4 regions of the Micromonospora sp. NPDC000316 genome follow, and region 4 is predicted to be linked to each of the others. Evidence: riboswitches for the same ligand, from Rfam matches in the RefSeq annotation. Region 4 holds a riboswitch; each other region holds the start of a gene.
The links. Region 4 has a riboswitch for cyclic di-AMP ahead of ACFY2Q_RS02980 (NlpC/P60 family protein). Riboswitches for the same ligand answer to the same signal wherever they lie in the genome.

Region 1: another riboswitch for cyclic di-AMP. It lies ahead of ACFY2Q_RS25225 (transglycosylase family protein); the one in region 4 lies ahead of ACFY2Q_RS02980 (NlpC/P60 family protein).
Region 2: another riboswitch for cyclic di-AMP. It lies ahead of ACFY2Q_RS00680 (coiled-coil domain-containing protein); the one in region 4 lies ahead of ACFY2Q_RS02980 (NlpC/P60 family protein).
Region 3: another riboswitch for cyclic di-AMP. It lies ahead of ACFY2Q_RS09095 (coiled-coil domain-containing protein); the one in region 4 lies ahead of ACFY2Q_RS02980 (NlpC/P60 family protein).

What each region holds. Positions count from the first base shown of each region.
Region 1 covers NZ_JBIAZG010000017.1:26,470-31,140, reverse strand. The annotation lists gene ACFY2Q_RS25240 (VOC family protein) at 1-215, shown strand, start outside; gene dinB (DNA polymerase IV) at 273-1,460, shown strand; gene ACFY2Q_RS25230 (hypothetical protein) at 1,586-1,936, shown strand; gene ACFY2Q_RS25225 (transglycosylase family protein) at 2,022-2,696, opposite strand; cyclic di-AMP (ydaO/yuaA leader) riboswitch at 2,696-2,868, opposite strand; gene htpG (molecular chaperone HtpG) at 3,088-4,671, opposite strand, start outside.
Region 2 covers NZ_JBIAZG010000001.1:151,912-156,582, reverse strand. The annotation lists gene ACFY2Q_RS00685 (carbonic anhydrase) at 1-185, shown strand, start outside; gene ACFY2Q_RS00680 (coiled-coil domain-containing protein) at 268-1,287, opposite strand; cyclic di-AMP (ydaO/yuaA leader) riboswitch at 1,292-1,422, opposite strand; gene ACFY2Q_RS00675 (YibE/F family protein) at 1,589-2,953, opposite strand; gene ACFY2Q_RS00670 (heavy metal translocating P-type ATPase) at 3,266-4,671, shown strand, end outside.
Region 3 covers NZ_JBIAZG010000003.1:184,148-188,818, forward strand. The annotation lists gene surE (5'/3'-nucleotidase SurE) at 1-99, opposite strand, end outside; gene ACFY2Q_RS09085 (1-phosphofructokinase family hexose kinase) at 96-1,058, opposite strand; gene ACFY2Q_RS09090 (SRPBCC family protein) at 1,245-1,712, shown strand; gene ACFY2Q_RS09095 (coiled-coil domain-containing protein) at 1,771-2,838, opposite strand; cyclic di-AMP (ydaO/yuaA leader) riboswitch at 2,844-2,975, opposite strand; gene ACFY2Q_RS09100 (cation diffusion facilitator family transporter) at 3,118-4,035, opposite strand; gene ACFY2Q_RS09105 (HelD family protein) at 4,141-4,671, opposite strand, start outside.
Region 4 covers NZ_JBIAZG010000001.1:626,853-631,523, reverse strand. The annotation lists gene ACFY2Q_RS02990 (NlpC/P60 family protein) at 82-1,092, shown strand; gene ACFY2Q_RS02985 (N-acetylmuramoyl-L-alanine amidase) at 1,159-3,132, opposite strand; cyclic di-AMP (ydaO/yuaA leader) riboswitch at 3,367-3,503, shown strand; gene ACFY2Q_RS02980 (NlpC/P60 family protein) at 3,517-4,557, shown strand; gene dcd (dCTP deaminase) at 4,621-4,671, opposite strand, start outside.

The DNA of each region.
Region 1 (4,671 bases), on a different contig from region 4:
CGGAGCACAAGCAGGTGAAGAACCGCGTACACGTCGATGTGCGGGCCGCTCCCGGGCTTGCGGGTGACGAGCGGATGGAGGCCCTGGAGGCGGAGGCCGAACGACTCGTCGCGCACGGCGCCACCCGGCTCAGTCGTCACGAACCCGCTCCCCCGCTGGGTGCCGGCCACATCATCATGGCCGACCCGGAGGGCAACGAATTCTGCCTCGACTGACCGGGCGTTCGCCCAGCTCACTGCCATGACGGCCGGACGCCATGCGAACATGTGTACGTGTCGCCCGGGGCCAGCATCCTACACGCCGACCTGGACGCGTTCTACGCGTCGGTCGAGCAGCGTGACGACCCGCGCCTGCGCGGGCGGCCGGTGATCGTCGGCGGCGGCGTGGTGCTCGCGGCCAGCTACGAGGCGAAGGCGCGGGGCGTCCGCAGCGCGATGGGCGGGCAGCAGGCGCGTCGTCTGTGCCCGGACGCGATAGTGGTGCCGCCCCGGATGTCGGCGTACACGCGGGCCAGCCGGGCGGTGTTCGAGATCTTCCGGCAGACCACGCCGCTTGTCGAGGGGCTCTCCATCGACGAGGCGTTCCTCGATGTGGGCGGCTTGCGTCGGCTGGCCGGGGCGCCTGCCGACATCGCCGAGCGGCTGCGCCGGGAGGTCCGCGAGCAGGTCCACCTGCCGATCACGGTGGGCGTGGCCCGGACGAAGTTCCTGGCGAAGGTGGCCAGCGGGGTGGCGAAGCCGGATGGGCTGCTTGTCGTCGCGCCCGACGCCGAGTTGGCGTTCCTGCACCCGCTGCCTGTGGAACGGCTCTGGGGCGTCGGCCCGGTCACCGCCGCGAAGTTGCGGGAGCGGCGGATCCGTACCGTCGGGGAGGTGGCCCGCCTCGGCGAGGCGGCGCTTGTGTCCCTGCTCGGCGCGGGCGCGGGCCGGCACCTGCACGCCCTGGCCCACAACAGTGACCCGCGGGCGGTGCAGGTCGGCCGACGACGCGGCTCGATGGGCGCGCAGCACGCGCTCAGTCGCAGCCCGCACGCGCCCGCCGAGCTGGACGCCATCCTGGCGGGCCTGGTGGACCGGGTCACGCGGCGGATGCGGGCGGCTGGCCGGTCCGGGCGCACGGTGATGCTGCGGCTGCGCTTCGGCGACTACACCCGAGCCACCCGCTCACACACCCTGGGCAAGGCGACCGCGGACACCACGCCCCTGCTGGCCGCCGCGCGGGCACTGCTGCGGACGGCGCTGCCGGAGGTCGACAGGCGGGGCGTCACCCTTATCGGCGTGTCGGTGGGCAACCTCGACGACAACCCGGTCCAACCGGAGTTGCCGTTCGACGCCACCCCGGGAGCCGACCTCGACGCCGCGGTCGACGCGGTCCGTGACCGGTTCGGCTCGGCGGCGCTCACCCGCGCGGTGCTGCTCGGCCGGGACCCGGGCGTCGAGATGCCGCTGCTGCCAGATTGACCGGTCCGCGTGCTTTTTCACCCGCTCCAGCTGCGATCGGAGACACATCACAGCAGGTCGGCGGTTTAGCCAGCGGCTGACGGGTGACCCTTGGGGGGTACAGCCTGACAAGGGGGACCCACACGATGTCCGACGACACCAGCAACCGCCCGAGCCGTCGCACCGAACGCCCGCACGACGTGACCGACCCTCTGCTCTGGCAGTTGGCGGTGGATGTGCTGAGCGCCCACGAGCCGGACGACGAGGGGTTCTGCCGCAACCTCCAGTGCGCCGGGCAGTCCTGGCCCTGCGCGGCCCGCAACGGCGCCGAGCAGTCGCTGCGCCTGTCCCGCAGCAGCCACGACTCGGTCGAGGCACCCGTCGACGGCGGCGCGGACCGGCCCGAGGAGGCCGCGGTGCCCGCCCCCCGCTGGGGCTGGAACGCCGCCCCGGCAGCGTCGCACCGAGGGACGAAGGCGTCCGTCTCGGCGGCGTGACAGCCCGCACGGGCACCCGGGCTGACAGCACGACACACACGAACGCTCGGCCGGGTCACCGGCCGAGCGTTCGTGGTGCACTCCGTCAGAGGCTGAGCCGCTGGCCCGGGAAGATCAGGCCCGGGTCGGCGCCGACCAACTGCCGGTTGCGCTCGTACAGGGCCTGCCAGCCGCCGGCCTGCCGGTGGCTCTGCGCGATCTCCGACAGGGTGTCGCCCGGCTTCACCACGTACGTGTCGCCGCTGGCCGCCGGGGCGGTGCGCTCGTGGTTGCGGGTCGCCGGCTGCTCGCCGCGCGACGACCGCTGGGTGGGCTTGGTGGTCCTGTCGGACTTGGCCGTGGACTTCGTCGACTTCGAGGTGGACTTCGTCGACTTCGACGTGGAGCCGCTCGACGAGCCGCCCTTCTTGCCACAGGTCGGCCACGCGCCGATGCCCTGCCCCTTGAGCACCTTCTCGGCGACGGCGATCTGCTCGCCGCGGCTGGCCAGGTCGGCGCGGGAAGCGTACTTCTTGCCGCCGTAACCGGCCCAGGTGCTCTGCGAGAACTGCAGACCACCGTAGTAGCCGTTCCCGGTGTTGATCTTCCAGTTGCCACCGGACTCGCACTTGGCGATCGCGTCCCAGTTGACCGCGGCCTGCGCCGGGGCGGCCGGCCCGAAGAGCGCGACAGCGCCGGTGACCGCGCCGACGGCCAGGGTGCCGACGGCGAGGCGGCGGGTGGTGACCCGTCGATGACGGGGCGTGTAGACAGACGTCATGTGAGCTTCCTCCACGCCGGCGAGGTGAGCTGTCGGGTTCGGGCCGAGGAGCCCGGCCGCGCGGTGGCGGCTTCACCCCGAGGTGACGATGCACCGAGGAACGTGGGTCCCCCGCTCCTGCCCGGGTGACTGGGTTCCGACGACCGGGGGCAGGATTTGGCGTTGCCGGCCGTGGTGTCCGCGATGGCGAACCCGACCGACGTTAGGCACGGCCCGTGACGATCGCCTAACCGCAGTGACGTTCTTCACCGGGCCACGCTGAGCGGCGTACTCAGCGGTTGCGGGCGGTGTGGACCTGTGCAGTGACCACGATGGACCGGAACCGATCAGGCCGGCCGCCCCGGCCGGCGGCAACCCGACAACGCGGGCGACCGCCGGCCGAGGCAGCAGGTCACAGGGTACGGGCCAGCCGGTCGGCGAGCGTCCGGGTGAAGCGGGCCGGGTCGGCCAGGTCGCCGCCCTCGGCGAGCACCGCCAGGCCGTACAGCAGCTCGGCGGTTTCGGTGAGGGCTTCGGCGGAGTCGCCCTGCTCGTGGGCCTTGCGCAGTGCGGCGACCAGAGGATGACCGGGATTGATCTCCAGGATGCGCTTCGTCGCGGGAATCTCGTGCCCCATCGCCCGGTACATCTTCTCCAGGGTCGGCGTGAGGTCGTGCGCGTCACCCACCACGCAGGCAGGTGAGGTGGTGAGCCGGGACGACAAGCGGACCTCGCGGACGCTGTCGGCCAGGGTGGTGCCCAGCCAGTCCACGAGCGCCGCGAACTCCTGCCGCTGCTGCTCGCGCTCGGCCTCGGCCTGCTGCTTCTCCTCGTCGGTGTCCAGGTCGACCTCGCCCTTGGCGATCGAGCGCAGCGGCCGCCCGTCGTACGCGCCGACCCGCTCGACCCACACCTCGTCGACCTGGTCGGTGAGCAGCAGCACCTCATGGCCCTTGGCCCGGAACGCCTCCAGGTGCGGGGAGTTCTCGATTGTGGCCCGGGAGTCGCCCGTGGCGTACCAGATGTCGGTCTGGCCGTCCTTCATCCGGGAGACGTAGCCGGCCAGGTCGGTGGGCTCGGTCGCGTCGTGGGTGGAGGCCACCGACAGGATGTCCAGCAGGGTGTCCCTGTTGTCGGTGTCGTCGATCAGACCTTCCTTGACCACCGCGCCGAACTCGGTCCAGAACGTCCGGTAGCGCTCGGGGTGGTTGGCCTTGAGGTCCTTGACCGTGGCGAGGACCTTCTTGACCAGGCGGCGGCGGACGATCTGGATCTGCCGGTCCTGTTGGAGGATCTCCCGGGAGATGTTCAGCGACAGGTCGTGCGCATCGACAACGCCCTTGACGAAGCGCAGGTAGGTGGGGACCAGCGCCTCGCAGTCGTCCATGATGAACACGCGCTTGACGTAGAGCTGGACGCCCCGGCGGCCCTGCGGTGAGAACAGGTCCAGTGGGGCGTGGCTGGGCAGGAACAGCAGCGCCTCGTACTCGAAGGTGCCCTCGCCCTTCATGTGCACGACCTCGAGCGGGTCGGCCCAGTCGTGGCTGACGTGCTTGTAGAACTCGTTGTACTCGGCGACGTCGACCTCGTCGCGGGGCCGCGCCCAGAGCGCCTTCATCGAGTTGAGCGTCTGGACCTCGCTTGTGGCGTCCGCGCCGTCGGCGCCGGGGCGCTCGACTGTCATCCGGATCGGCCAGGCGATGAAGTCGGAGTATCGCTTGACGATCTCCCGGATGGTCCACTCGGCGGTGTAGTCGTGCAGGTTGTCCTCGGTGTCGGCGGGCTTGAGGTGCAGCGTCACCGCGGTGCCCTGGGGTGCCTCGTCGACCGACTCGATCGAGTACGTCCCCTCGCCGGTGGACTCCCAGCGGGTGCCGCCGGTCTCGCCGGCCTTGCGGGTCAGCAGGGTGACCCGGTCGGCGACCATGAACGCGGCGTAGAAGCCGACGCCGAACTGGCCGATCAGGTCCTGCGAGGCACGGGCGTCGGCGGACTC
Region 2 (4,671 bases), 470 kb from region 4:
TCGAGACGCTGCTCGGGCAGTCGCCCGTGCTTGCCGACGCGGTGGCGCAGGGGCGGTGCGCGGTGGTCGGCATGTCCTACCGACTCGCGGTCGGTGGGGTGCGACCGGTGACCGCCGTGCCGGCCGGCGACGCGACGCTCGACGCCGCCGCCCCGGGCGCGCCGGCGACGCCCGCCGCCGCCTGACACGACGCGGGGCGTACCCCGCCAACTGCGAGAAAGGGCCGCCCCGCGCGACGCGGGGCGGCCCTTTCTGCGGTACGTGTGGTCAGAGCAGCGACATGTGGACGTGGTCGGTGTGGTTCGACGGCCCGCTGTACGACTTCCATCCGGTCGCCGGGAACCAGATCTGTCGGTTCCAGATCACGTAGTAGATGCCGAGTCGGTCGGCGTTGCGGATGAGGAACGCGGCGACGTTGTTGCCGTACGTGCGGGTGTCGTCGTTGTGCCAGGGGCTGAATCCGCTCTTCTGCAGCGACCAGTCGCAGGCGCGGCCCTTCGGGTGCTCCCACGGCCCGCCGGAGCGGTAGCAGCCGACAAACCGGTTGAAGCCGGCCCGCTTGACCTCCTTGTACGCGTGCAGGGTGCGTGGCGTGACGCAGCCGGAGGTGGTGGGGTCGTCCTCGCTGCACGACTGCGGCTTCCAGTCACCGTCGGCGGTGCGACCCGGGCCGATCCGGGCGACCGGCGAGGTGGCATCCACCAGGCCGCCGGTGAAGCCCTTCCCGCCGACGAGGGAGAGCGCCTTGTCCGCCTCGCTCTTGCGCTTCGCCATCAGGGCGGTCTGCTTCTGCTGCTCGCGGACCTCCGTGTCGAGGGCCAGCTTGGCCTGCTCGGCGCGGGCCTTGACCGTGTTGACCTCGGCGAGCTTCTTCTCGTTGACCATGTTCATCTCGTCGAGCGTCGCGGCGCGCTGGACGAACGAGTCGGGAGCGTCGCTCTCCAGCAGCATCGCGATCGCGCCGATCCGGCCGGTTCGGTACGACTGGGCGGCGATCTGCCCGACCTGCGGGGCCAGCGCCTCCAGATCGGCCCTGGCCCGGTCGACCTCTATCGCCAGCTCAAGCTGCCGCTTCTTGGACTTGTCCAACTTGGACTTGGCCGCGGAGTAGTCGCGGTTGGCCTGCTCGATGACGTCGTTGAGCAGCTTCGGCTCGCCGTCCTCCTCGTGCCCGGACGGTGTGGGGGTCGTCGGGGCGGCGTGGGCCGGGAGGGGCCCGGCAAGCACGGTCAGTGCGGCGATCACGGCCACCACGGGTGTCAACCAGCGGCGTAGGGGTGCCGTCACAATGTTCCCTTCCGTCGACCGCCGACCGGGTTAGCTGACGGGTTCGGGGCGGAAGCGGCCCCTACCGCTGATGCGGATTCACCCCACGTGCCTGGGTCCCCGGCTCGCCGGTTGGCGATTGGGCGGTGGCACCGCAGGCGCCGCTTCGCGCCTACATCGGTAACCGGCAGCGAGGTTACCCGAGAGTCGACCGGGTGAGCTACGCCTGGATGCCGACCAAAAGCGTCATTTCGCCATGGCGTTGAGTGACAAGTGACGTGGCCTTCAGGGCGACTGCCCGACCCGGTCACGCTGAGGAGTGTCACCATGCCGTATCTGTGCTCCTGTTCGAATGCGGCCACGGATCGGTGGCGGTGGGTGGGGGTGGGGTCCGCGTCGGGTCCGACTCGTCGGGTCGAGCCGTTCGCGGTGAGCCGAGAGCCGCCAGTGCCTCCGTCCGGTCCGGACGGGGTCGCGGGGCGGGAGCGTCTGCCGACGGAGTGGCATCCGGGCGCCCGGCCGCCGTCACCACTGCGGCCAGCCCGGTGGTCAGCGGCACGGCGGCGATCAGGCCGAGTGTGGCGACCGCGCTGCGGACGATCTCCTGCGCGAGGAATTCACTTGTGAGGATCTGCGCGATCGGCCGCGAGTCGGCGGTGAGCAGGAGCAGCAGCGGTAGTGATGCGCCCGCGTACGCCAGGACGATTGTGTTGACCGTGGAGGCGATGTGGGCGCGGCCGACCCGGGTGGCCGCCCGGTAGAGCTGCAACCGGGTCAGCCCCGGGTTGGCGTTCGCCAACTCGGTGACGGTGGCCGCCTGGGTGACCGTCACGTCGTCGAGCACCCCGAGCGAGCCGATGATGATCCCGGCGAGCAGCAGGCCGTGCAGATCCACGTCGCCCTGGAACATCGACAGCGTCGTCGCCTCCTCGCTGCCGAAGCCGGTGAGGTGGGTCGCGGCCGTGGCGATTGTGGCGAGTACGCCGGTGAGGACCAGGCTGCCCAGGGTGCCGAGCACCGCTACCGAGGTCTGCGCGGTGACCCCGTGCGTCAGGTAGAGCACCACGAACATGATCAGCGCCGCACCGACCACCGCCACCAGCAGCGGTGACCTGCCGGCCGCGATGCCCGGCAGCACGAAGGTGAGCAGGATGGCGAAGCTGGCCGCCAGCCCTGCGAGCGCGGCGAGGCCCCGCCACCGGCCGAACGCGACGATCGCGGCGGCGAAGACCACTGCCAGCCACAGCAGCGGCGTACCCCGTTGGTGCTCGGCGATGTTCCAACTGGTGGCGGCGGGATCGGTCGGATCGGTCAGTTCGACCATTATGACGTCGTCGCCCACTGCGACCCGGGGTGCTCCGGGCCCGGCGGGGATCGAGGTCTGGACCTGCTGCCCGGCGCTCGGCCCGTCCTCGACCCGTACGTCCACCGTGCCGCACGGCCCGTCGACGGCCGACGGGCCCTCGGGGTTCGCCGCCGGCGGGCAGGGCTCGGTCATCACCCGGGTCACCGTGCCGTGGTATCGCGGCACGTCCGCTTCGCCACCGGCCTGCGGTGACCCGTCGCGCGGCCAGAGCACCACCGCCGCGATGACTGTGGCCACGAAGAGCGGCACCACCGTCGCGACGAGGAGCCGTCGCACCCGCGGTGGGGCGGGCGGAGCGGAACGGCTGTGGTCGGAACCCAATGCGAGACTCCCAACGATCCGGTGCGGGGTACGTGTCAGCGGACCGGTCGGTTCACCGTTGACAGGGAAACGCTGCGAGAGGCGCGGTGGATCGCCAGCTGACGATCGTTCGGTCACGGACGGTGAACGCCCGACGGCGTCGACCGGCCGGGGCGCCACGACGTGGTGGCGCCGCAGCCTGGGTGCGCGGCGGCGGTTGGAGGGTCATCCTGCGAAATGCTAACCAGCCCACAATGGGGCTGCAGTTCGTGGCGGGGTGTCGGATTAGCGAACCACTCGCGTGGCGGCCCTCCGGCGGGGCATGTTTGTGGCATGCCCGCTCCGTCACCGCAGGACCCCGACCGCCAGCGGGACGCCGGGCACGCGGGGCATGACAAGCACGCCGGGCACGATCCGGCGATGTTCCGTCGCCGCTTCTGGGTCTGCCTGGTGCTCACCATCCCGGTGGTCCTGACCAGCCATCTCGTGACGGATCAGTTGGGCCTGAGCGGGGATGTCCCGGGCCGGTCCTGGGTGGGCCCGGTGCTCGGCTCGGTGGTGTTCTGGTGGGGTGGCTGGCCGTTCCTGGTCGGCGCGGTCCGGGAGGTGCGGGACCGCGCGCCGGGCATGATGCTGCTTGTCGCGATGGCGATCACGGTGGCCTACACCGCCTCGCTGGCCACCAGCGTGGGCGCCTTCGACCTGGACTTCTGGTGGGAGTTGGCCGCGCTGGTCACCATCATGCTGCTCGGTCACTGGCAGGAGATGAAGGCCATCGGGCAGGCGCGGGGCGCGCTCGCGGCGCTGGCCGCGCTGCTGCCGGACGAGGCCGAGCGGGTGGCCGCGGACGGCCGGGTCGAGGCGGTGCCGGTGACCGACCTGCGGATCGACGACGTGGTGCTGGTCCGCCCGGGAGGTCGGGTGCCGGCGGACGGCCGGATCGTCGAGGGTGACGCCGAACTGGACGAATCGATGATCACCGGTGAGTCCCGGCCGGTGGCGCGGTCGACTGGCGACCGGGTGGTGGCCGGCACGGTTGCCACCGACTCGGCTGTCCGCGTCCGTGTCGAGGCGCTCGGGGAGCAGACCGCTCTCGCCGGTATCCAGCGGATGGTCGCGCAGGCGCAGGCCTCCGGTGGCCGGGCGCAACTGCTGGCCGACCGGTTCGCCGCCGCGCTGTTCTACGTGGCCACCGGCACCGCTGTGCTGACCGTGCTGGTCTGGACCGCGCTCGGTCAGCCCGACGAGGCGGTGGTCCGCGCGGTGACGGTTTTGGTGATCGCGTGCCCGCACGCGCTCGGTCTGGCCATCCCTCTGGTCGTCGCGCTCTCGACCGCGCTGGCGGCGCGGTCCGGGATCCTGGTCAAGGACCGGTTGGCGTTGGAGCGGATGCGGACCGTCGACGCGGTGCTCTTCGACAAGACCGGCACCCTCACCCGGGGCGAGCACGTGGTCACCGACGTGGTGGTGGCGGCGGGCGTCGAGCGGGACGAGGTGCTGCGGGTCGCGGCGGGCGTCGAGTCGGACAGCGAGCATCCGCTGGCCCGGGCGATCGTGACGGCGGCCGGGCGTGCCGGCCCGGCCCCGGCTGCCGGGTTCCGGTCGCTGCCGGGCCGTGGTGTGCAGGCCACCGTCGACGGTACGGAGTACGCGGTGGGCGGGCCGGCGCTGCTGCGGGAGCTGGGCCTGTCGCTCCCGGCGGAGCTGGAGAAGGCGACCGAGCGGTGGTCGGCGCGGGG
Region 3 (4,671 bases), on a different contig from region 4:
CACCACGTCCAGGCCCCGCTGCGCGGCGGCCCAGGCCAGCGCCTGGATGCCGGGCGCGGCGATCCCGTCGTCGTTGGTGATCAGCACCCGCAGTGTCATTTCTCGACCGCCCGGTCGGCCAACTCGTCGGGGGTGGTCCGCTCCTGCGGCCGGCTGTCCGCCGGGACCAGCCGGACCCGCTCCACGAGCCCGGTTATCGAGTCCAACCGGCCGGTGCCCAGGCCGTGCCGGGTCACGTTGAGCGCTCCGGCTGCGGCACCGGTGCGGATGGCGGTCCGGATGTCCCCGCCGCGCGCGACAACGGCGGCCACCCCGGCGGTCATCGAGTCGCCCGCGCCGCGCGGATCGGCGGCCTCCAGCCGGGGCATCTCCACCTCGAAGAGTTCCCCGTCGACGAGCGCCAGCGCCGGCTGGTCGGCCCGGCTCACCACCACCGTCTCGGCGCCGGCGGCGTGCAGTTCGTACATCGCCCGGGTCAGCTCCGCGCTGTCGTCGCTGCGGGCGCGTCCGTCGCGGATCAGCTCCTCGTGGCTCACCTTGAGGAAGAACACCCCGCCCTCCAGCGCCGCACCAAGATGATCACCGGAGAGGTCGACAACCACCCGGCTGCCGTTGGCGCCGAGGTCGGCGGCGAAGCGCCGGTACACGTCGGCCGGGACGAGCCACGGCGCGTTGGGCCCACTGAGGACGCTCACCTCCGCGCGGAGGCCCTCGCCGAGCGCCAGGTTGTACAACTCGTCGAGCTCGTGCCGGCTCAGCGGCTGCCCCGGCACGTCGGCGATCTCCTGCCGGGAGCCGTCCCGACGGTCGTGCACGTACCCGCCACTACCGGAGTCGCGGACCACCACCTTGAGGTCCACGCCCTCGCTCACCAGCAGTGGCTCCAGCACTTGGCCGATCTCCCCGCCCAACGCGGCGCAGAGCACCACGTCGACCCCGAGCGACAGCACCATGCGGGCCTGCCAGACGCCCTGCCCGCCGGGATGCAGGTGCAGTTCGGGCTGGTCGTTCGGCTGGTCCACCGTCACCGTCAGTTGCGGAGTGGGCGCGAAGACCATCACGTGCCCGCTCACCGAGCATCGCCGTTCATGTCTCCGCCCTCCGTCACGACCGGTGATATCCCCACAGCCGACGGTAGTGATAACGCACCGCGAATGCCTGGGCAACGGCCGGCGTCCGTCCGGGCGTTGCCAGCCTGACCGGGGTACGGGACGATCGTGCGACAATCGACGGCAGGAGCCGGTGTGTTCAGCAGCGATACGTTCAGCTACACCGTCCAGGCCCGTTGCTCGCTCGCCGACGCGGCGGCCTTGCTGAGCGACCTGACCCGCCAGGGCGAGCTGCATCCGCTGATCATCCGGGTTCGCCGGGTCCCGCCCCGGCACGGTGCCCGGGCCAGCTACACGATCAACGACCGGCTGGCTGCCGGCCCGCTGCGCTTCCGAACCACCTACCAGGCGGACGTGCTGGTCAGCGAGGACGACGAGATCGTCACAGTGGCCCGCCAGTGGCCGGCGACAACGGTGCGCAACCACACCCGGCTACGCACCGAGCCGGACGGCCTGGTGCGGATCGACGTGGAGATCACCCTGCGGGCGCCGGCACCCCTGTTCCGGTACGCGTTCCGTCAGGCCCGAGCCGCCCACCTGGCCCTGGCCGCCCGACTCGGCGCGGCCCTCGACCGCACCGGCGACCCCCCGACCCCCGCCTGACACACACCGGCCGGCGCCCACGTGAGCGGGGCGCCGGCCGGGCAGGGGTCAGGTCGGGTCAGTAGACGGACAGGTGCACGTGGTTGGTGTGGTCGCTGGACGGGTCGCCGCCCGCTCCGCTGTAGGACTTCCACCCACTGCTGGGTAGCCAGATCTGCCTGTACCAGATCACGTACAGCACGGCGAGCCGGTCGGCGTTGCGGATGAAGTACGCGGCCAGGTTGTTGCCGTACGTCTTGTCGCCGCCTGTGGCGTCACCGCCGAAGCCGCCCTTCTGCGCGGCGAAGTCGCAGGCGCGGCCCTTGGGGTGCTCACCTGAGCCGCCGGAGCGGTGGCAGGAGACGTACCTGGTGAAGCCTGCGGCCTTGGCCTGGTTGAGGGCGTGCAGGGTGCGTGGGGTGATGCAGCCGTTGGCCGGGGTGGGGTCGTTGATGCTGCACGACTCGGACGGCCAGGAGCCGTCGGAGTTGCGCGGCGCGGCCTTGGCGTTGGCGGTGGAGGTGCCCCGGTTGGAGTTGGTGTCGGCGGCGGTGGATTGCGACCTGGTGGTTGCCACGGTGAGGGCCCGCTCGGCCTGCTCCTTGCGCTTGGCCATCACCTCGACCTGCTTGCGCTGTTCGCGGATCTCGCCGTCGAGGGCGATGCGGGTGCGGTTGGCCTCGTCCTTGGTGGCGTGGAGGTCGCGCAGTGCGCGGTCCTCGTTTGCGGCGACGACGTCCAGCGAGGCGGCCCGGTCCATGAAGCCTTCGGGGGTGTTGGTGCTGAGCAGCGCCGAGACGGTGCTGAGTCGCCCGGTGCGGTACGCGACGCCGGCGATCTCACCGACCTTGCCGTTGCGCTCGCTCATCTCGGCTTCGGTGGCCTTCAGCTTGGCGGCGAGTTGCTGCTGCCGCTGAATGGAGGTGTCCAGGAGGCGCTTCGCGTCGAGGTAGCCCTTGCTTGCCGCGTCCAGTTGGGCCCGCAGGGCCGGGGTGCCACCCTCTTCGTCGTCGCTTGGTGCCGCGGCGGCGCGCTGGGCGCCTGGGGGAGCGGCCGAGGCTGCGCCGGCCGGGATCGCGACGCCGAGGGTGAACATCATGACGATGAGCGCCGCCAGTCGGGCGGCGGGGGGTCGTGCTGGTGCCACTGTGCGTGTCCTTCCGTCAGCCGCCGACCGGGTTAGCTGACGGGTTCGGGACGGAAGATCCCTACCGCTGACGCGGATGCACCCCAGGAACATGGTTCCCCGGTTCGCCCTCTCGGGTGATTAGGCGGCGGCCCCCACCGGCGCCGGGAGGGCGCCGCCGGGTGGTGGCCGGGAGCCAGCCTACCGGTGCCGGTGGGGCTGATGCAGCAATTGTGACTGAGGGTGCCCACGCGGTCACCAAGGATTCCGACTAAAGGGACAAATAGGGGCAGAAGCCGGTCACCAGGCGACGGCGCCGCAGGCTCCGGGTGCCGCCCCGGGTTCGATCTGCAACGTGGCGTGCTCGATCCGGAAGTCCTCCTGCAGGGCGGTACGCGCCGCGCTGAGCACCGCGCCGACCTCCGCGTCCGGGGCCATGGTCAGGTGTGCGGAGGCCACCTCCATGCCCGAGGTGAGCGTCCAGACGTGCAGGTCGTGCACCTCGACGACGCCGGGCACGGCGGCCAGCCGGTCGTGCACGGCGGTGACCTGGAGGTGTTCCGGTGCGGCCTGCACCAGGATGCGGACCGCGGCACGGCCGAGCCGCCACGTGCGCGGCAGGATGAACACGCCGATGGCGACCGCGACCAGCGGGTCGGCCCACCACCAGTCGGTGACCGTGATGAGCAGTGCCGCGCCGATCACGCCGAGCGAACCGAGCAGGTCGCCGAGCACCTCCAGGTAGGCGCCCTGGAGGTTGATGCTCTCCCGGGCCCCGGTGCGGAGCAGGGCGAAGGCGACCACGTTCGCGAGCAGACCGAGCACGGCCACCGCGAGCATCGGGCCGGCAATCACCTCGTGCGGATCGCCGAATCGGCGGATCGCCTCGATCACCACGTAGATCGCCACGCCGGAGAGCAGGACGGCGTTGGCGAGGGCGGCGAGCACCTCGAGGCGGTAGAGCCCGAAGGTGCGTTGCGGGTCGCCGGTGGCCCGTTGGGTGGCGGTGATCGCGGCCAGCGCCATCCCGATGCCGAGCACGTCGGTGAACATGTGCCCGGCGTCGGAGAGCAGAGCCAGTGAGCCGGTGCGCAGGGCGGCCACCGCCTCGACCACCATCAAGGTGGCGAGCAGCCCGAATGCCGCCCAGAGTCGGCCCCGGTGCTGGTGCGCGGCATTGGCGACCGAGGCGTGGTGGTGGTCATGACCTGCGCCCACGACACCCACCCTCCGTCGTCGTCCGGGATCGGGTCAAATGTATGCTCACATCGCTATGTATGCAACTGTGCGCCAGCGTCGACTCCGGGCCGCGCCAAATCGAATTCAGCCGGTCGGGTCGATGGTGGTGAGCCGCTGGGTGGCACGGGACAACGCGACGTAGAGCGTGCGGACGCCCGCCCCCGGATCCGCCCGTATCTCGCTCGGCGCCACAAGCACCACGCCGTCGTACTCCATGCCCTTGGCCTCCAGGCTGGTCACCACCTGCAACCGCGACCCGCCGAGCGTGCCGAGCCAACCGGCGACCTCGTCCCGGCGGGGGACCGGCGTGATCACCCCGACCGTGCCGTCCACCTCGGCCAACAGTCCGGTGGCCGCCTCCACTGTCGCGGCCTCCAGGTCGGCCGCCGGCACCACCAACTCCACCGGGTCGACCCCCGTGGAGCGGACCGCCCTCGGCAGCGGCAGGTCCGGATAGAGCCGGCGGATCTCGGCCGCCGCCACCGCGAAGATCTCCGCCGAGTTGCGGTAGTTGGTGGTAAGCGTGAAGTCGTGCCGCTTGCGGCGGCCCAACGCCTGGTCGCGGGCCCGGGCCAGCTCCTCCGGGTTGCCGGTCCACGCGGTCTGCGCCGGGTC
Region 4 (4,671 bases):
GTTGGGCACCGACCGCTGTGGGTCGTCTGCCTCGGCCCTTCCCTCACGCGAGGCGCCCGGCGGTCGGTTGTAAAGGAGTCGATGCCGGTGGCAACCGTGCCCCCTCATCGTCACGCCCCGGGGCTGTCCGTTCGACCGGGCGGTCTACGCCGGGTCGCCCACCGCCTGCTCGTCCTGGTCGCCGCCGCGGCCGTCGGCGCCGGCATGCTCGCCGTTCCGGCGCATGCTGAGCCCACGGTCGACGAGATCGAGGCGCAGATCGACAAGAAGTGGGAGCAGTTGGAGCCCACCATCGAGCAGTACAACAAGGTGCGGGCGGAACTGAAGGTCAACCGCAAGAAGTCGGCCGACCTGCAGAAGAAGATCGAGCCGCTGGCCCTGCAGAGCGAGTTGGCGCTCAACCGCGTCGGTGACCTCGCCTCCCGCTACTACATGTCGGGGCCGTCGCAGGAGATCAGCGCGCTGCTGGTCAGCGCCAAGCCGGACACGCTCACCGAGCAGCTCACCCTCCTCGACCGGCTCGCCGCGCGGGAGCGCAAGGAGGTCGAGGGCGTGCTTGCCGTCCGGGCCAAGTACGACGGCGAGAAGCAGAAGCTGGACGGGCTGATCGCCACCCAGACCAAGCAGCAGAACGATCTGGCGGCGAAGAAGAAGCAGATCGACGCCGACATCAAGAAGCTCGAGGCGTCGCTGCCCAAGACCACTGTCAAGACCGCAGGCTGCCCGACCATCAACGGTGTGCTCAGCGACAAGGCCCGCACCGCCATCAAGACGGCCTGCGGAAAGATCGGCAAGCCGTACGTCTGGGGTGCCACCGGCCCGAACTCGTTCGACTGCTCCGGCCTGACCCAGTACGCCTACAAGGCGGCCGGGGTCAGCCTCACCCACCACACGGGCAACCAGTGGAACGAGGGCAAGGCCATCTCACGTGCCGACGCCCGCCCCGGTGACCTGGTGTTCTTCTTCAGCGACCTGCATCATGTCGGCCTGTATCTGGGCAACGACCAGATGGTGCACGCCCCACGCGCCGGTAAACCGGTGCAGGTGGCAAGCATCAACAACATGCCGGTCGCCGGGTTCCGCAGACCCTGATCCACATCACGCAACGACGACGGCCCCCGGTCACCGACCGGGGGCCGTCGCGGTTTCGTCAGTGGGTCAGCGGGGTGCGCCCACCGGGGACGGGAGCACCTGCACGTCGGCCAGGTCGACGTACATGATGCGGTGGCCGAACTGGATCTGCACGTACCTGTTGTCGCCGCGGATCACTGTCCAGTCGCCGGGCGAGGAGCCATCGACAGTGCTGGCCCGGTAGTACTCGCCGGGCAGCACCGCCCCGACGGCGTACCGCTGACCGGCGGCCAGGGTGTACTGCAACGGCGAGATGGCCTGGTAGGGCACGCCGGCCGGGTAGGCGGCCTGCTCCGGGTACGCCCGCCCGTACACCGGAATGGTGGCGCGGCCGGGCTTCGGGGTGACCACCACGCCGACGGTCCAGGTGGCGGTGGGCGCGGACTTCGGGTTGTGGAACCAGGCCCGCTGCCCGAGGTACCAGATGGCCGTCCAGTCGCCCTGCCGCCCGGCCAGCGCGTATGTCTGGCCTGCGGAGGCGCGGGCGCCGTGGTCCGACACCTCCATCGTGTTGGGGGTGCCGTCGGGGCGCAGCGCGATGTCGTTGACAAGCGGCGCGTCCGCGGCCGGCGCGGTGCGCAGCACCACCGACGACGAACCGCGCGACGGGCAGGGCACGCCGGGGGCGTCGCAGCCGATGAACGCCGGCCTGTTGGTGGCGTAGTCCGGGTCGATCCGGACCAGGCCGGTGGCCGGGGTGCCGGTGTCCAGCCGTGGCGCGTGCAGCAGGTCGAAGTAGTGCGTCCAGTCCCAGTACGGTCCCGGGTCCCAGTGCATCCCGCGCACTGTCGACGCGGTGGTGCCGGGCACGTTGTCGTGGCCGATGATGTGCTGGCGGTCAAGCGGGATGCCCAACCGCAGCGCGAGGTGCCGGACGAGCTTCGCGGACGTCCGGTACATCGCCTCGGTGTACCAGGTGCCCTGCGCGGCGAATCCCTCGTGTTCCAACCCGATCGACTTGGCGTTGACGTACCAGTTGCCGGCGTGCCAGGCGACGTCCTTGGTCTTGACGTGCTGGGCGATGTGCCCGTCCACCGAGCGCAGCGAGTAGTGCCAGCTCACGTACGTCGGGTCCTGGACGAGCTTCAGGGTGGTCGCCCAACTCGCCTCGGTGTCGTGGATGACTATGTATTCGATCTTCTGCCGCTTGGGCCGGTCGGAGAGGTCGTGGTTGCCGTAGTCCCCGTCGCCGAACGCCTCGTACGGCGCCGGGATCCACTCACAGGAGATGGTGCGGGGACATTCCAGCCCGTCCGGGCGGGCGAGCTTGCGCAGGCCCAGCCGGTCCAGCCAGCTGCGCTCCGGCCGTACCGTGCGGGCCGGCAGCGTGACCCGCTGGCCGTCGTCGGTCACCCGGGACTCGCCCGCGCCGATCGTGGTGAAGACCTCGTCGGCGAAGGCCGCCGCGGCGTCGGCGCTGTCCGCGCCTGCGTAGCGGGCCACCGCGCCGTACCAGGCGGCCGGGTCGGTGCCGGCGCCGACAGGCGCACCCAACTCCCGTTGGTACGCCGCCAGCAGCGCCGCTCCGCCCCGGATGTTCACGATGGCGTCGGTGCGTAGCGACTCCGGGGCCGCGCCGGTCAGCGCGGCGGCGGCGTCCACGGTCTGTAGGGCGGCGCTGGGCGGTGCGGGGTCCGCGGCTTGGCGGGGGGCCAGCGCGGTACGCGATTCGTCGCCGCGCGGGTCCTCGGTGCCGGCGTCGTGGTGGCCGCGTCCGGGCAGGGCGGCCACGTGCCGGGCGTCGGTCAGGTGCATCGGGCCGTAGCCGCCGCTGGTGCTCGGTGTGCCGGCGTTGCTGTCCCAGCGCGACTCCAGATAGGAGACGCCGAGCAGCACGTCGGTCGGTACGCCGTATTCGCTGGCGGCTGCGGCGTACTGCTGCTGACGGTCGGCTGTGGGTGCGGCGGCGGCCGGACTCGCGGACAGCGGCAGCGCGGTCGCGGCGACAATGGCGGTGACCAGCAGTGCGTGCCGGCCGGACGACAGGGTTGGATGGTGCATCGAACCCCCTAGATTGCGTGGGTAACTGTGAGGTCACCCTCCCGCCGGCCGGGAGCCCGCGTCAATACCTTTCCATATCTCGACAGGCTCAGAAGGAAACTTTCGCCCACGGTCCGTGACATCTCCGGACCGGTACGGAGTGTCACGGCCCCAGCGGTTGCGGATCGGTAACGGCCGTCTCTACTCTGGTCATTTGTCGGCCCGGTGGCAGGTCTGCCCGTCCCGGGCGGTAACGGACCGACACCGCCGAGTCGCTTCAACAGCGAGCCGGGGACCCAGGTTCCCCGGGGTGAATCCGCAGTTCCTGCGGTAGGGCGCCCACTTCCCGCCCGAACCCGTCAGCTAACCCGGTAGGCGGTCAGGAAGAAGGAGTACGGAACCCCGGTGGCACTCCATGCCCCGCGGCCGTCGTCCGGGCGGTCGGCGTCAGCCGACCCGACATCGACAGTGCCGCGTCCACGCTCGTCCCGCTTCGCCGCCGCCCTCGCCGCCCTCGTCGGCGTTGCCGTCGTCCTGACCGGCAGCGCCACGGCGGCCCACGCGGACCCGTCCGTCGCCGAGATCGAACGTCAGATCGACGCCGACTGGAACAAACTCGAACCGATCATCGAACGGCACAACGCCACACGTGCCGACCTGGCCGCCAAGCGCAAGCAGGCCGACGCCCTGGCCGCCCGGATCGCTCCGCTGGAGCGCCAGGTCGACGCCGCGATGGACAAGGTGAGCGCGCTTGCCGTCCGCGCGTACATGGGCGAGAACGTCTCCACAGTCAACGCCATGCTCGGCAGTCGGTCGCCAAGCGAGATGGTCGGCCAGTTGGAGATGCTCGACCGGTTCGCCCACAACCAGCAGCAGGACGTGCAGCAGGTGTCCGACCTGCGCGACGAGCTGGCCCGACAGAAGGCGCCGCTGGACGAGATGGTGGCCCAACTGACCCTTACCGAGGCTCAGTTGGCGGCGAAGAAGAAGCAGATCAACGCGGAGATCGATCGGCTACAGAAGCTGCGCCTCAAGGTGTACGGCAACGGCGGCGGCGGTCCACTGCGTCCGGCGCCCTGCCCGGCCAGCTACCCGGGCGGCGGCGCGGGCACGGCCGTCAAGTTCGCATGCGCCCAGATCGGCAAGCCCTACGTGTGGGGCGCCGAGGGCCCGAACTCGTACGACTGCTCCGGGCTGATGCTTGCCGCGTGGGCCAAGGCCGGGGTGTCCCTGCCGCACAACGCCGCCGCGCAGAGCCGGGTGACCAAGGATGTCAGCCGCGCCGACCTGCGCCCCGGTGACCTGGTCTTCTACTACAGCGACATCCACCACGTCGGCATGTACGTCGGCGACGGCTGGGTGGTGCACGCCTCCCAGGCCGGTCAGCCGGTCAAGATGAAGAAGGTCGACGACGGCCCGATCCACAGTTACGGCCGCCCAGGCTGAACCTCTGCTGGTCGAGGGCCCGTCGGGATCCGTCCCGGCGGGCCCTCGTCGTTCACCCGACCCTCAACGGGTCGGCCAGGCCCGCCAGTTCTGCCAGGAGCGGCTCGGCGTCGG